Linked DNA regions of Nonomuraea sp. NBC_00507. The protein of the gene in region 1 interacts with the protein of each later gene in a pairwise test. Links are inferred from orthologs where the notes say so. Each region holds a gene or a part of one and is shown on either strand. Other genes may lie near its edges.

Region 1 (7,879 bases):
GAGGTCGTGCAGGCCGTCGGCCGCCAGGGGCGGGCCCAGGGGGCGGCGATCTTCTCCAGGCTGGAGGGCGCGGTCTTCCACCAGGGGACGGTCTACTTCGTCTCCACGCAGGGCGGCGACACCGATCCCGCCGACCCGCCGCCGTCGGGGTTCGGCAAGGGCCGGGGGCAGGTGTGGGGGTACGAGACGTGGAGCGGCCGGCTCAAGCTCGTCTACGAGTCGCCGCGCTCCTCGGCGCTCGACCTGCCCGACAACGTGACGGTCAGCAGACGCGGCACGCTGGTGTTGTGCGAGGACGGCGAGGGTGCCAACTACCTGCGCGGGCTCACCAGGTCGGGGCAGATCTTCGACTTCTGCCGTCTTGAGCCGATCACTGACGACCCGGGCGCCGAGTTCGCGGGCTCCACGTTCGGGCCGGGCGGCCACACGCTGTACGTCAACGTCCAGGCCAAACAGGGCAGATCCATCGCGATCTGGGGCCCGTGGGAGCGTGGATTGTTTTGAGTAACCTGGGACGGTGATCCTGGGCATCGGCGTGGACGTCGTGGACATCGCCCGCTTCGAGGCGGCGCTCGAACGTACGCCGCAGCTGCGCGAGCGGCTGTTCACCGACCTCGAGCGGCCGCTCCCGGTGCACTCCTTGGCCGCCAGGTTCGCCGCCAAGGAAGCCGTAGCCAAGGCGCTGGGCGCACCCAAGGGCCTGGGGCATCTGGAGGCGGAGGTGCGCTGCGACGAGCTGGGCAAGCCGGAGCTGCGGGTCACCGGCAAGGCCGCCGAGGTCGCCTACGACCTCGGGGTCAAGCGCTGGCACGTGTCGCTCAGCCACGATGCGGGGGTGGCCGTGGCCTATGTGATCGCGGAAGGATAGCTTCGGATCATGCGCACTGCCTACACCGCCGACCAGATCCGGGCCGCCGAGCAGGTGCTCATGGCGAAGCTGCCGCCGGGCACGCTCATGCAGCGGGCCGCCGCCGGGCTCGCCGGAGTCTGCGCCGACCTGCTCGGCAGCGTCTACGGCAGACGCGTCGTGCTCCTCGTCGGCAGCGGCGACAACGGCGGCGACGCGCTCTACGCCGGCGAGCGCCTGGCCAGGCGCGGGGCGTGGGTGGGCGCCATCCTGACCGGGTCCAGGACGCACCAGGCGGGCCTGGCGGCGCTCCAGGAGGCCGGCGGGCGGGTGGTCGACCTGGCGGCGCTCGACCGGGCCGACCTGATCGTCGACGGGCTCGTCGGGATCGGGGCGAGCGGGGCGCTGCGGGAGCCGTACCGTGAGCTCGTCCAGGAGGCGAACGCGGCCCGCGGCCCGATCGTCGCGGTGGACGTGCCGAGCGGCGTCGACGCGAGCACCGGGCAGGTGCAGGGGACGGCCGTGCGCGCCCGGGTGACCGTCACCATGGGTGCCTACAAGACGGGACTGCTCGTCGATCCCGGAGCCGACTGCGCGGGGAGGGTCGAGTTGGTGGACATCGGGCTCGGGTCCTACCTGCCCGACCCCGACGTGGCCGCGCTCACCGACGGCGATGTGGACGTCCTGCTGCCGCGCCCGGGCAAGGAGTCGGACAAATACCGCAGGGGCGTGCTGGGCGTCGCGGCCGGAAGCGATCTGTACACGGGCGCCGCCGTGCTCGCCGTGGGCGGGGCGCTGCGTGCCGGGGCGGGCATGGTGCGCTACGTCGGGCCGGCCGCCCCCGTGGCGCAGGTGCGCGCGCACTGGCCGGAAGCGGTGATCACCCAGCTGGAGCGGCCTTCGATCGATGACGTCGGGCGGGTGCAGGCCTGGGTGCTCGGGCCGGGACTCGGCACCGACGACTGGGCGCACGAGCTGGCGACCAGGGTGCTCGAGTCGCAGGTGCCGGTGCTGATCGACGCCGACGCGCTGACGCTGGTGGCCAGGGAACGCTCGCTGCTGTTCCGCAGCGCGCCGGTGCTGATCACGCCGCACGCCGGGGAGCTGGCCAGGTTGATCCGGGCCGACCGCGACGACATCGAGGCCGCCAGGCTGGAGCACACCCGCCGGGCGGCCGCCGAGCTGGGCGTGACCGTGCTGCTCAAGGGGTCGACCACGATGATCGCCGAGGACTCCAGGCCGGTACGCGTCAACGGCACCGGCACGTCCTGGCTGGCCACCGGCGGCACCGGCGACGTGCTGTCCGGCGTGGCGGGCGCGCTGCTCGCCCAAGGGCTGAGCTGCTACGACGCCGCGGCCTGTGCGGCATACCTGCACGGGCTGGCCGGCCGCATGGCCGCCGACGGCGCCCCGCTCGCGGCGGCCGACGTCGCTACGGCGATCCCGGCGGCCATGCGAGCGGTGAGCACCGACAACACCTGACCGGCCGCACGCCCTGCCCGTGCCGGGCGGGCGGCTGCCTGGCGCGTGCGTTCTGCGGGTGGGGCGGCTTGTGCCCGGCGCATGCGATCTGCGGGCGAGGCGGCTTGTGCCCGGCGCATGCGATCTGCGGGCGAGGCGGGGTGATGTGGGGCGAAAGTCGCGGGGCAGCGGCGTGAGCGGTGCGAATCGCGCTCGACCACACGTCTGAGCTGCCACACTAGAAGGATGTACTCCCCGATGGCCACGCCCGCGCAGGCACGGGTGGACCTGGCCGCGATCAGACACAACGTGGCCCTGCTCAAGGAGCGGGCGGCCGGCACCGAGCTGATGGGCGCCGTCAAGGCGGACGCCTACGGACACGGCCTGGTGCCGTGTTCCGCGGCCGTGCTGGAGGGGGGCGCGAGCCGGCTCGGCACCGCGTTCGTCAGGGAGGCGCTGGAGTTGCGCGCGGGCGGTGTGACCGCGCCGATCCTGGCCTGGCTCATCACGCCGGGCGAGCCGCTCGATGAGGCGCTGGCGCAGGACGTCGAGCTGTCGGCCGCCGACGAGCGGCTGCTCGACGAGATCGCCGCCGCCGCCCGGCGCACGGGACGCACCGCGAAGCTGCACCTGGAGGCCGACACCGGCATGAGCCGGGGCGGCTCGCCGCTCGCCACCTGGCCGCCGTTGCTGGCCAGGGCCCTGGAGCTGCGGGCCGAGGGCGTCATCGAGATCGTCGGCCTCTGGTCCCACTTCGCCTGCGCCGACATCCCCGGTCACCCGTCGATCCAGCAGCAGCTGGAGGCGTTCGAGGCCGCGCTGAAGCTGGCCGAGCAGGGAGGCGCGGCCGGCTCCCACGTGATCAGGCACATCTCCAACTCCGCCGCCATCATGACGCTCCCCGAAGCCCGCTACGACCTGGTCAGGTCCGGCATCGCGATGTACGGCCTGAGCCCGATCCCCGAGCTGGGCGACTTCGGCCTCCGGCCGGCCATGACGCTCACCGCCCAGGTCGGGCTGGTCAAGCGGGTCCCTGAGGGCTCGGGAGTGTCCTACGCTCACCTCTACGTCACCGACCGCGAGACCACGCTCGGACTCGTCCCGCTCGGCTATGCCGACGGCATACTCAGGCACGCCACGGGCAGGGCCGAGGTGCTGGCGGGCGGCCGACGCAGGCTGATCGCCGGCCGGGTGTGCATGGACCAGTTCATGATCGACATGGGTGACGACCCGCTCGCGGCGGGCGAGGAGGTCGTGCTGTTCGGCCCCGGTGACGGGGGCGAGCCGACCGCTCAGGAGTGGGCGGATACGCTCGGCACGATCACGCATGAAATCGTGACGAGGATCGGCTCGCGAGTGCCGCGGGTTTACCAGGGTCGGGCATAAGAAGGATCGGGGAGATGACGACGACAACACGGCGCAGGGTAGGGATCGCCGGCGCGCTCGTCGGCGCGGCGTCCGCCGGTGTCGCGGCGGCGGCGCTGGCCAAGCGCTACGCGGTCGGCCGGATCAGGCTGCGCCCCGACACCGAGGCCAGCGAGCCGTTCGGCGAGCTGCGAGGCAGGGAGCGCACGCTCGTCACCTCCGACGGGGTGGCGCTGCATGTGGAGATCGACGGTCCCGAGGAGCGAAGGAGCTCGGGGGGAGAGAGCGAGAGCAACGATGCCAACGAGCCCCGAAGCGGTCGCGACCATGAGCACGCCGCGCCGCTGACGATCGTGCTCTGTCACGGCTACTGCCTCAGCCTGGAGTCCTGGCACTACCAGCGCAAGGACCTGCGCGAGAACTACCGCGTCGTCCTGTGGGACCAGCGCTCGCACGGCCGCTCCCAGCGTGCCGGCGCCGACGACAGCACGATCGACCGGCTGGGTGAGGACCTCGCCGAGGTGATCGAGGAGTTCGTGCCGGGCCCGTGCGTGCTGGTCGGCCATTCCATGGGCGGCATGACGATCATGGCGCTCGCCGACCGCTATCCGGATCTGTTCGGCGAGAAGATCCGCGCCGTGGCGCTCATCTCGACCTCGGCGGGCAAGCTGGCCGAGCTGACGCTGGGCCTGCCGGCGATGGTCTCCAAGGTCGTGCACAAGGTCGCGCCGTCCACGGTCTCGATGTTGGGCAAGCGAGGCTCGCTGGTCGACAGGACCCGCAGCGCCGGCAGCGACATCGCCTTCCTGATCACCCGCTTCATCGGCTTCGGCGACTCCAAGAACATCAGTCCCACCGTCGTCGACTTCGCCGAGTCCATGATCAGGGCGACGCCGACCGAGGTGGTCGCCGACTTCTACCCGGCGCTGATGAACCACGACAAGCTGTCCGCGCTGCACGTGCTCGACCCGGTGCCGACCGCGATCGTGGTCGGCGACCGGGACTGGCTGACCCCGCCCGATCACAGCAAGGCCATGGCCGCCGCGCTGCCTAAAGCCCAGCTGACGGAGGTGCCCGACACCTCCCATTTGATCCAGCTCGAACGCCCCGGCGTCGTCAACGACGCGCTGCGCGACCTGGTCAAGCGGGTGGAGGACGAGTGAGGGCGGCGAGCGCCGAGGACATGCGCGCGTACGGCGCCCGCCTGGCCGCGTTCCTGCGCGCCGGCGACCTGGTCGTGCTGTCCGGGCCGCTCGGCGCCGGCAAGACCACGCTCGTGCAGGGGCTCGCCGAAGGACTCAAAGTACGCGGGCCCATCACCTCGCCCACGTTCGTGATCGCCCGGGTGCACCCGTCGCTGCATCAGGGCCCGCCGCTGGTGCACGCCGACGCCTACCGGCTGGGCGGCGACCTGGAAGTGGACGACCTGGACCTGGACGCCTCGCTGGATGAGTCCGTCACGGTCGTCGAATGGGGCGAAGGCCTGGTCGAGGGCCTGTCCGAGGACCGGCTGGAGGTCCACATCGACCGCGAGGCCGGCGACGAGGTCAGGATCGTGACGTTGCGCGCCGTGGGCCCGCGATGGGCCGACACGCCGTTTGATCGGCTAGAAGATTAAAATCGCGATCAATCCCCGGCAAAGCTGGCACTCTTGACGTACCGGGCCGATGATGTAAATCATGATCGTTGGCTAGGGATTCGCCCAGATTTTCTGGGTATCAGGAGGGGCGACATCCACATTTTGGGTGGATGCTGGTGGCAAGACGGCAAAGTGGGGTGCGGCCGGTGCTCAGGGTCAGGCGAGTCGCGTACGCGGGAGCCATCGTCATGGTCGGTCTGACGACCGGCTGCACGGCCTCGGCCGAAACCACCCCCACCCCCACAGCCACACCGACACCCACAGCCACCGGCACGGCCACCACCCCGGGTGGGACCCCCACAGCCACCCCGACCTCGGCCAGCCCGCGACCGAGCGTCACCCGGCCCACCATCCAGGTCCAGCTCAACCCCGACCGTGTCACGGCCGGCCAGACCTCGACGGTATGGATCCTGGCCAACTGCCCGCTCCCGAGCGGTGGTCCCGCACACACCGGCACCGCCACGTCCACGGCGTTCGTCAGCGGCGCCACGCTCGACCCGGTGCCCTCGGGCGGGAGCTCCCCCACACCGACCGGCGCCGCCGGCGGCTCACCCTGGGTGCGCGGCTCGGCGCAGGTCGGGGGAACGGTCAGACGCGGCACGTACACCGTCGACGTCAAGTGTGACGGCACCAACGACATGGGGACGGCCCGGCTGCGGGTCGTCTCGGGCGAGGCGCTGCCGACCAACGTGCCGACCAAGGCGCCCAGGGCCGGCGGCGGCGGCACGTACGCGCAGGACGTCAGTGACGAGTCCTCGATCCCGCTCGGCCCCGCGGGCGTGCTGATCGCCCTGGCCCTGGCCGGCGGCATCGCCTTCGCGGTCAAGCGGCGTAACCGGGCATAACACGATGGCCCGCCCAGGACGGGTGGTGCTCGCCGGGGCCGTGACGGGCCTGCTGCTGTTCGCGTTCGGCAGGGGCATGCAGCAGACCGACTCCACTCCCGTCGCGAACGTCGTACCCAAGAGCATCGACATCCCCTCCATCGACGTCGAGGCCCCGCTGATGAAGCTCGGCCTGGAGAAGAACGGCGACGTCGAGCTGCCTCCATACGAGAAGCCCAAGCTGGCCGGCTGGTACTCGGGCAGCGCGGTGCCCGGCGAGAAGGGCGCCTCGGTGATCATCGGCCACGTGGACACCAAGACCGCGCCGGCCGTGTTCTACAAGCTCAGGCAGTTACGCAAGGGCGAGACCGTGAAGGTCGAGCGCAGCGACGGCAAGACCGTGACGTACAAGGTCGATTCGATCGAGCAGGTGCACAAGGACAGCTTCCCGATCAGGCGCGTGTACGTCGAGGACGGGCTCAAGCTGGTGACCTGCGGCGGCAAGTTCGACTACGCCAAGGGCGAATACCTGGACAACATCATCGTCTACGCTTCGCAGGTATGAGCCACCCTCCCGCGGCCGGCACGCGCGTGCCCTGGCAGGAGGCGCACCCGCCGGTCCCGAGCCGAACCCCGACACCGTCCGCCTCTACCGCTCCGAGCTCAAGATCGCCGCAGCGCTGCCCGCGTCCGTTCCCGCGCCCCGGCTGCTGACCGGGTTCGAGCTGGAGGGCTGGGTGGCGCTGGTCTTCGAGGACGTCGAGGGCGATCACCCGGAGTTGCCGTGGCGGCGCGACCAGCTCGACCGGGTGCTGGAGGCCGTGGGCAGAATGTCGGCCGCGCTCACCCCAACCCCCATCGACGCGCCGCCGATCGGCGAGGTCCTGGGGTCGGACTTGCACGGCTGGCGCAAACTGATGGCGGAGGACACCAGCGGGCTCGACCCTTGGGCGCTCGGCCACCTCGAGGAGTTGGCCGAGCTGGAGTCCGGCTGGGAGGCGGCCGCGGCGGGTGACACGCTGGTCCACGCCGACCTGCGAGCCGACAACATCCTGCTCACCGACGAGCGGGTCTACGTCGTGGACTGGCCGTGGGCGTGCGTCGGCCCGCAGTGGTTCGACCGGGTGGGCATGCTGCCGTCGGTCGGCATGCAGGGCGGGCCGCCGCCGCATGAGCTGTTCACCGACCCCGACCCGGCCGTGACCGCCGTCGTCGCCGCGATGGCGGGATACTTCGTGCGGCAGGCCCGACAGCCTGACCCGCCGGGGCTGCCGACGGTGCGGGAGTTCCAGCGGGCGCAGGGCGTGGTCGCGCTCGACTGGCTGCGGCGGCGTACCGGCTGGGACTGACGATACGGCCGGTTGAGACGGCTCCTGCAGGTAGGCTAAACAGTCGTGCTGGTCCTGGCCTTTGATACCGCGACGCCTGCCGTCACCGCCGCGCTCCACGACGGGGAGCGCGTGCTCGCCGAGTCCACGACGATCGACGCCCGGCGCCACGGCGAGCTGCTCGTCCCCACCATCGAGCGGGTGCTGGGCGAGGCGCGCGCGACACTGCGCGACGTGACGGCCATCGTGGCGGGCAGCGGCCCGGGGCCCTACACCGGGCTGCGCGTCGGGCTGATGACCGCTCAGGGGCTCGCCACAACGCTGGGCGTGCCCGCGTACGGCATGTGCACGCTCGACGCGGTCGCCTACGGCAGCGGGCTCGCCGAGCCGTTCCTGGTGGCCACCGACGCGCGGC
Region 2 (5,297 bases), 140 kb from region 1 along the record:
GCGCTGCCCCTGCAAGCCGATGCGGATCAAGGACCAGCAGGAGCAGCCATGCCAGGGCGGCGGGTTCGTGTTCCTCGGGCCGAAGGGCGCACACATCCGGGACTCCAACTATGCGCAGCAGTTCTTCAACCCCGCGGCGGACGGCCGGTACACGGGCCCGAAAGGCGAACGTTCCCCTAAGGCCAAACCGGTGCTGGTCGACGTCAGCGGGGTATGGCCGGGTGAACCGGTGCCGGCGTGGCCGCGTGCCGTGCCGGGCGAGCCGTTCGAGCGGCCGGCCTGGCGGGGCTACCAGCGGCGTCCCATCGTGCTAGGGGTGAACGCGGCCTCGTCGAAGGAGAAGCTAGTGGCGTTCGCGGTGGAGCGAGGGCTGAGCCGGGCGGTGGCGGAGGACATGACGCGCAAGGAGATCCTTGATCAGTTCGTGCGACCGCACCGCCAGACCGACTATGGGCCGCTGGCGTCATGACTACCTGTCAAGGAGTGGCTGACACCGCACGGGATGCGGCACGGACACTCGACGTTGCTGGACGGGCTGGGGACACCCGTTCGTCTGAGGGACGACCGGATCGGGCACGCGTCCCCGGGGATGAAGCGGGGCGACATGCGCCGCCGGTACACACACATCGCGAAGGAGTGGCGAACTCAGCTTCGGAGAGACCTTCAGGAGGTGTGGGAGCAGGCGCTCGCCGAGCGGGCCTGGTTCGATCTTCACTCGCCGGTCGCGATGCTCGACGATCTTTTGAAGCCGTTCCGCGAGGCGAAGCGGGACCCGATCCCGCCGTTCTCCGCCGACGCCGACGTGCTCGAGTTGGTGTCGGCGGAGGCCTGAAAATCCAAGATCGATCGCACTCTCATCGCACTCGATCAAGAAAGCCCGGCCCGAGTTGATCTCGGACCGGGCGTTTTCCCTGTTCAAACCTAGAGCCGACGAGGGGAATCGAACCCCTGACCTTCTGTTTACAAGACAGATGCTCTGCCGATTGAGCTACGTCGGCGCGGCCTATCAGTGTAGACGCTAGAGACGCCTGTGACGAGCGACTTCGTACAGTGCCACGCCCGCCGCGACACCCGCGTTGAGTGACTCCGCCGCTGCGCGCATCGGGATGCGGGCCAGGACGTCACACTGCTCGCGGACCAGCCGGGACAGGCCCTTGCCCTCCGAGCCCACGATGATCACCGCCGGCTCGGTCAGTAGCTGGACGTCGCCGATGTCGGTTTCGCCGGCGCCGTCGAGGCCGATGACGAACAGGCCCGCGTCGCGATATTCCCGCAGGGCCGCCGTCAGGTTGGCGGCGCGGGCGACGCGGAGGTTGGCCAGGGTGCCGGCGGAGGTCTTCCATGCGCCTCCCGTTACGCCGGCTGAGCGGCGCGAGGGGATGAGGAGGCCGTGGGCGCCGAAGGCGGTGGCGGAGCGGGCGATGGCGCCCAGGTTGCGGGGGTCGGTGACGGAGTCCAGGGCGACGATCAAGGGGGTCTCGGCTGCGTCTTGCGCGAGCTCCACCAACTCCGACGGGTGCGCGTAGTCGTAGGCCGGAATTTGAAGGGCGATTCCCTGGTGTACGCCACCCTCCGTCAGGCGGTCGAGCTTTTCGCGGGTGGTCTCGAGCAGGGCGATGCCGCGTTCTGTCGCGATCTTGATGGAGTCGCGTACGCGGTCGTCGCCCTCGATGCGCTGGGCGACGTAGAGGGCGTTGGAGGGCACCCCCGCCTGCAGGGCCTCGAGCACGGGGTTGCGGCCGCCGATGTATTCAGGAGCGTCTTCCGAGCGGCGCTGCCTCGTCGGAGCCGCGCGGCGTGCGCCGCCCTGCTCCTCGCGGGCGATGCGCTCGGCGCGGGCCTTGTCCTTGTACCAATGGCGCATTTCGGCAGGCGGGGTCGCACCCTTGCCCTGGAGCCCACGGCGCCCCTGCCCTCCGGTGCCTTTGGACGGGCCCTTTTTCTTTGCGGGCCTGCCCGAAGCCCTACCCCCTGCTGCCATGCAATCAAGGGTACTCGGGCCACCGGGCACCTCATCCCACGCGAGCCGGTCCATATCCCACGCGAGCCGGTCCATATCCCACGCGAGCCGGTCCATACCCCACGCCGACCGGTCCGTGCACCGTCCCGATCAGCCGGGACTCCGCCACCCGGAACACCGCCACCTGGAACACCGCCATCCGGAACTCGGCCGCGGCGAGGTGAATCCTTCCAGGGCTGGAGTTCCTCTCATACTCGTCCCGGCAATCCCGCCGGCGACAACGGACATGGAGGTTGGTTGTCGTGGTCGTAGGTATCGCCGTCGCCGTCGCTGCCGTGCTCATCGGCACGTGTAGTGTCGTCGTGCTCCGCCGGAGGAGGCGTGATCGTGGCTGAGACGACGTGGTCGGACGAGCGGCTGGTCGCCGCCGCGCGCAGAGGAGACGTCGAGTCGATCGAAGCGCTGGTGGCGGGCGCGCACCCGCACGTGCAGCGGTTCGCGCGATCGTTGTGCGCCACGCCCGAGGACGCCGAGGACGCCGCGCAGGAGGCGCTGATCGTCCTGTATCGCAAGATCGGAACCTTGCGGGCTTCTGGAGCGCTTGTTTCGTGGATGTTCAGGATCATTCGCAATGAATGCATTCGGCGGGCCCGGCTCATGATGCGCCCCCCTAAGCCGCCGTTCACCGAAGCCACCGCAGTGCCGTCGGCTGAGGACGAGGTGTTCGAGCGGCTGGAGGCCGCGCGGGTGGCGGCGGCGATCGCTGCGCTGCCCGCCGACCAGCGGCAGGTGCTGATCATGCGGGATGTGCAAGGGCTCAGCGGGCGGATGGTCGCCGAGCGGCTGGGGCTCAGCATCGCGGCGATGAAGTCGCGGTTGCATCGTGCCCGTGCGGCGGTGCAGCGCACGTTGTCCGATCCGGCTCCGGGGGATCTCGATGCCGCCTTCTGATCTCGCTGTCGACGGGTCCGGCGGCTCCTGGAGGTCTCGATGACTGACGGCCGGAGCTTCGCGAGTTCGTCGCTGCCCCGGCATCTGGTGCGCGGTGCGGTCGGCTTCGGGGCGTTGATCGGCTCGGTGGCGCTCATCCCAGTGGTCGGGCCGGTCGGCCTGCTGCTCGCCCCCTTGGGGGTGCTCGCCTTTCGTGGGTGCCCGACCTGCTGGGCGATCGGGCTGGCACAGACGATCTCACGGGGGCGAATACAGCGGTCGTGCTCGGACGGCGGATGCGAGGTGAAAGTGGCCGAACGTCGCCGGCGGAGGGTCTGAAGGTCATCTGGCACGTCGGCCGAGCACCCCTGGCACGCGGCACGCGGCACCGGTGGGGACGAATTGACCTCAAGTCTGCTTGGGGTCCTAGCGTGGAGTCATCCCGGTCCCGCCCACCATCGGAAGGGATGACGATGCGGATCACCACCAGCCTGCCTGAGACCGATTCCGGCCTCCCCGCCATCGCGATGGCTCGCCACCTGGAAACCCTCGGGTACGACGCCGTCGGGATGCCGGATCTGCTCATCGGCGACGGCACGCCAGGATTCGACCCCGCCCTCGTCCTGGCTGCCGTCGCGGCCGCGACCAGCCGGATCAAGCTGGAATTCGGGGTGCTCACCCTGCCGCTCCGCCCCACGGCCTGGGTCGCGGCGCAGATCCAGACACTCCAGCATCTGTCCGGTGGCCGTGTCGTGCTCGGCGTCGGCATCGGCGGCTTCCCCGGCTCGCCGTTCTGGCGCGCGGCCGGCGGGGCGCCACGAGGAGAGCGCGGCCGCCGTACCGATGCCGCGCTGGAGCTCCTGCCGCGCCTCATTCGGGGCGAACCGGCCGAGGTGCTGGCAGGCGAGAAGGTCGTCCTGGCCCCGGCCGCCCCGGTCCCACCCATCCTGGTCGGCGGGAACTCCGAGGCCGCGATGCGCCGCGCCGTGCTGTACGGGGACGGCTGGGCGCCCTCACTCATCGACCCGCGGACCTTGGCGGGGAAGGCGGCGCGGTTGCGGGAAATCGCCGAGGAGCTCGAGCGGCCGGTCCCCTCGATCTCCGTGGGCGGTCACGCCTTCCTCGCGAACGACTCCGCGGCCGCCGTGGAGTCCTTCGTCCGCTCCCTGGTCGACGTGCACCGGATGTCGCCCGATGAGGCGGCGAGCGTCCCGGTGACCGGCGCTCCCGCGCAGGTGGCCGAGCGCCTGGCCGCGTACGCCGACGCTGGAGCCGACGCGGTCGGGCTCGGCCTCGACGGTGGCGATTGGCCCCGGCAGGCCGAACTGCTCGCCGAGGCCAGAGCCCTGGCAGCGCAGGGTGAGAGCGCGGGTTAGCGGGACAGCTCCCAGCGGGCCCCGTGCGGTGTGTCCTCCACCGTGATGCCCGCCGCCGCCAACTGGTCCCTGATCGCGTCCGCCGCCTCGTAGTCCTTGCGCGCGCGGGCCGCCTTCCGCTGCTCCAGCGCCACCGCCACCAGCGCGTCCACCACCGGCGCCAGGTCCGACCCGGCTCCACGCCACTGCGGCGAGCGCGGGTCGAGGCCGAGGACGTCCAGCATGTTCTGTGTCTCGGCCAGCAGCCGGGCCACGGCCTCCTTGTCGCCCCGCGACAGCGCCACGTTGCCCTCGCGCACCACCTCGTGCACGACCGCGAGCGCCTGGGGCGTGCCCAGGTCGTCGTTGAGCGCGTCCACGAACGCCTGCGGCAACGGCGCGTGCGCGTCCACGTCGTGGATCACCTCGGCGGCACGGGTCACGAAACCCTCGATGCGCTGGTATGCGGCCGCGGCCTCCAGCAGCGCCTCCTCCGAGTAATCGATCGAGGAGCGATAATGCGGCGCCGCCAGGTAGTAGCGAAGCTCCACGGGGCGCACTTTCTGCACCATCTCGGGAATCAGCAGCGAATTGCCGAGCGACTTGCTCATCTTCTCGGCGCCGATCTTGAGCATGCCGTTGTGCATCCAGTAGCGCGCGAACCCGTCGCCGGCCGCTTGGGACTGGGCGATCTCGTTTTCGTGGTGCGGGAAGATCAGGTCGATCCCGCCCCCGTGGATGTCGAATGTCGGCCCGAGGTATTTCGTCGCCATGGCCGAGCACTCCAGGTGCCAGCCAGGGCGCCCGGGACCCCAGGGGGTCGGCCAGGTCGGCTCGCCCGGCTTCTCGCCCTTCCACAGGGCGAAGTCGCGCGGGTCGCGCTTGCACGACTCGTCGTCGGTGTCGGCCGCGGCCCGCATGTTGTCCAGTTTCTGGTTGGAGAGCGAGCCGTAGCGGTCGGCGTAGGACTGCACGCCGAAGTAGACGTCACCGCCTGAGGCGTAGGCGTGGCCGCGGTCGATGAGCCGCTGCATCAGCGTGATCATCTCGGG

What was found. The genes of interacting proteins can lie anywhere in the genome.
Region 2: the proteins of OHA25_RS00700 (region 1) and rlmB interact in binary tests that used the Escherichia coli proteins (3 or more experiments, as listed by UniProt). The link is inferred for Nonomuraea sp. NBC_00507 from one-to-one orthologs.

Annotation. Positions count from the first base shown.
Region 1 is NZ_CP107853.1:152,785-160,663, reverse strand. What follows is about bases 273-3,103. They hold OHA25_RS00700 (NAD(P)H-hydrate dehydratase), read left to right. Parts: upstream 273-877; coding sequence 878-2,329; downstream 2,330-3,103. Other genes in these bases: alr (alanine racemase), read left to right, coding at 2,567-3,103; OHA25_RS00705 (holo-ACP synthase), read left to right, coding at 518-868; OHA25_RS00710 (alkaline phosphatase PhoX), read left to right, coding at 273-504. In the rest of the region: more of OHA25_RS00710, read left to right, coding at 1-272; more of alr, read left to right, coding at 3,104-3,694; OHA25_RS00690 (alpha/beta fold hydrolase), read left to right, coding at 3,709-4,836; tRNA (adenosine(37)-N6)-threonylcarbamoyltransferase complex ATPase subunit type 1 TsaE, read left to right, coding at 4,833-5,291; OHA25_RS00680 (hypothetical protein), read left to right, coding at 5,429-6,157; OHA25_RS00675 (class F sortase), read left to right, coding at 6,162-6,701; OHA25_RS00670 (aminoglycoside phosphotransferase family protein), read left to right, coding at 6,733-7,485; tRNA (adenosine(37)-N6)-threonylcarbamoyltransferase complex dimerization subunit type 1 TsaB, read left to right, coding at 7,531-7,879. UniProt on the Escherichia coli protein: Bifunctional enzyme that catalyzes the epimerization of the S- and R-forms of NAD(P)HX and the dehydration of the S-form of NAD(P)HX at the expense of ADP, which is converted to AMP.
Region 2 is NZ_CP107853.1:301,331-306,627, forward strand. What follows is about bases 1-2,773. They hold rlmB (23S rRNA (guanosine(2251)-2'-O)-methyltransferase RlmB), read right to left. Parts: upstream 1,982-2,773; coding sequence 1,019-1,981; downstream 1-1,018. Other genes in these bases: OHA25_RS01505 (hypothetical protein), read left to right, coding at 1-469; OHA25_RS01510 (hypothetical protein), read left to right, coding at 503-832; OHA25_RS01525 (RNA polymerase sigma factor), read left to right, coding at 2,348-2,773. Outside these bases: more of OHA25_RS01525, read left to right, coding at 2,774-2,911; OHA25_RS01530 (hypothetical protein), read left to right, coding at 2,951-3,229; OHA25_RS01535 (LLM class flavin-dependent oxidoreductase), read left to right, coding at 3,358-4,266; cysS (cysteine--tRNA ligase), read right to left, coding at 4,263-5,297. UniProt on the Escherichia coli protein: Specifically methylates the ribose of guanosine 2251 in 23S rRNA.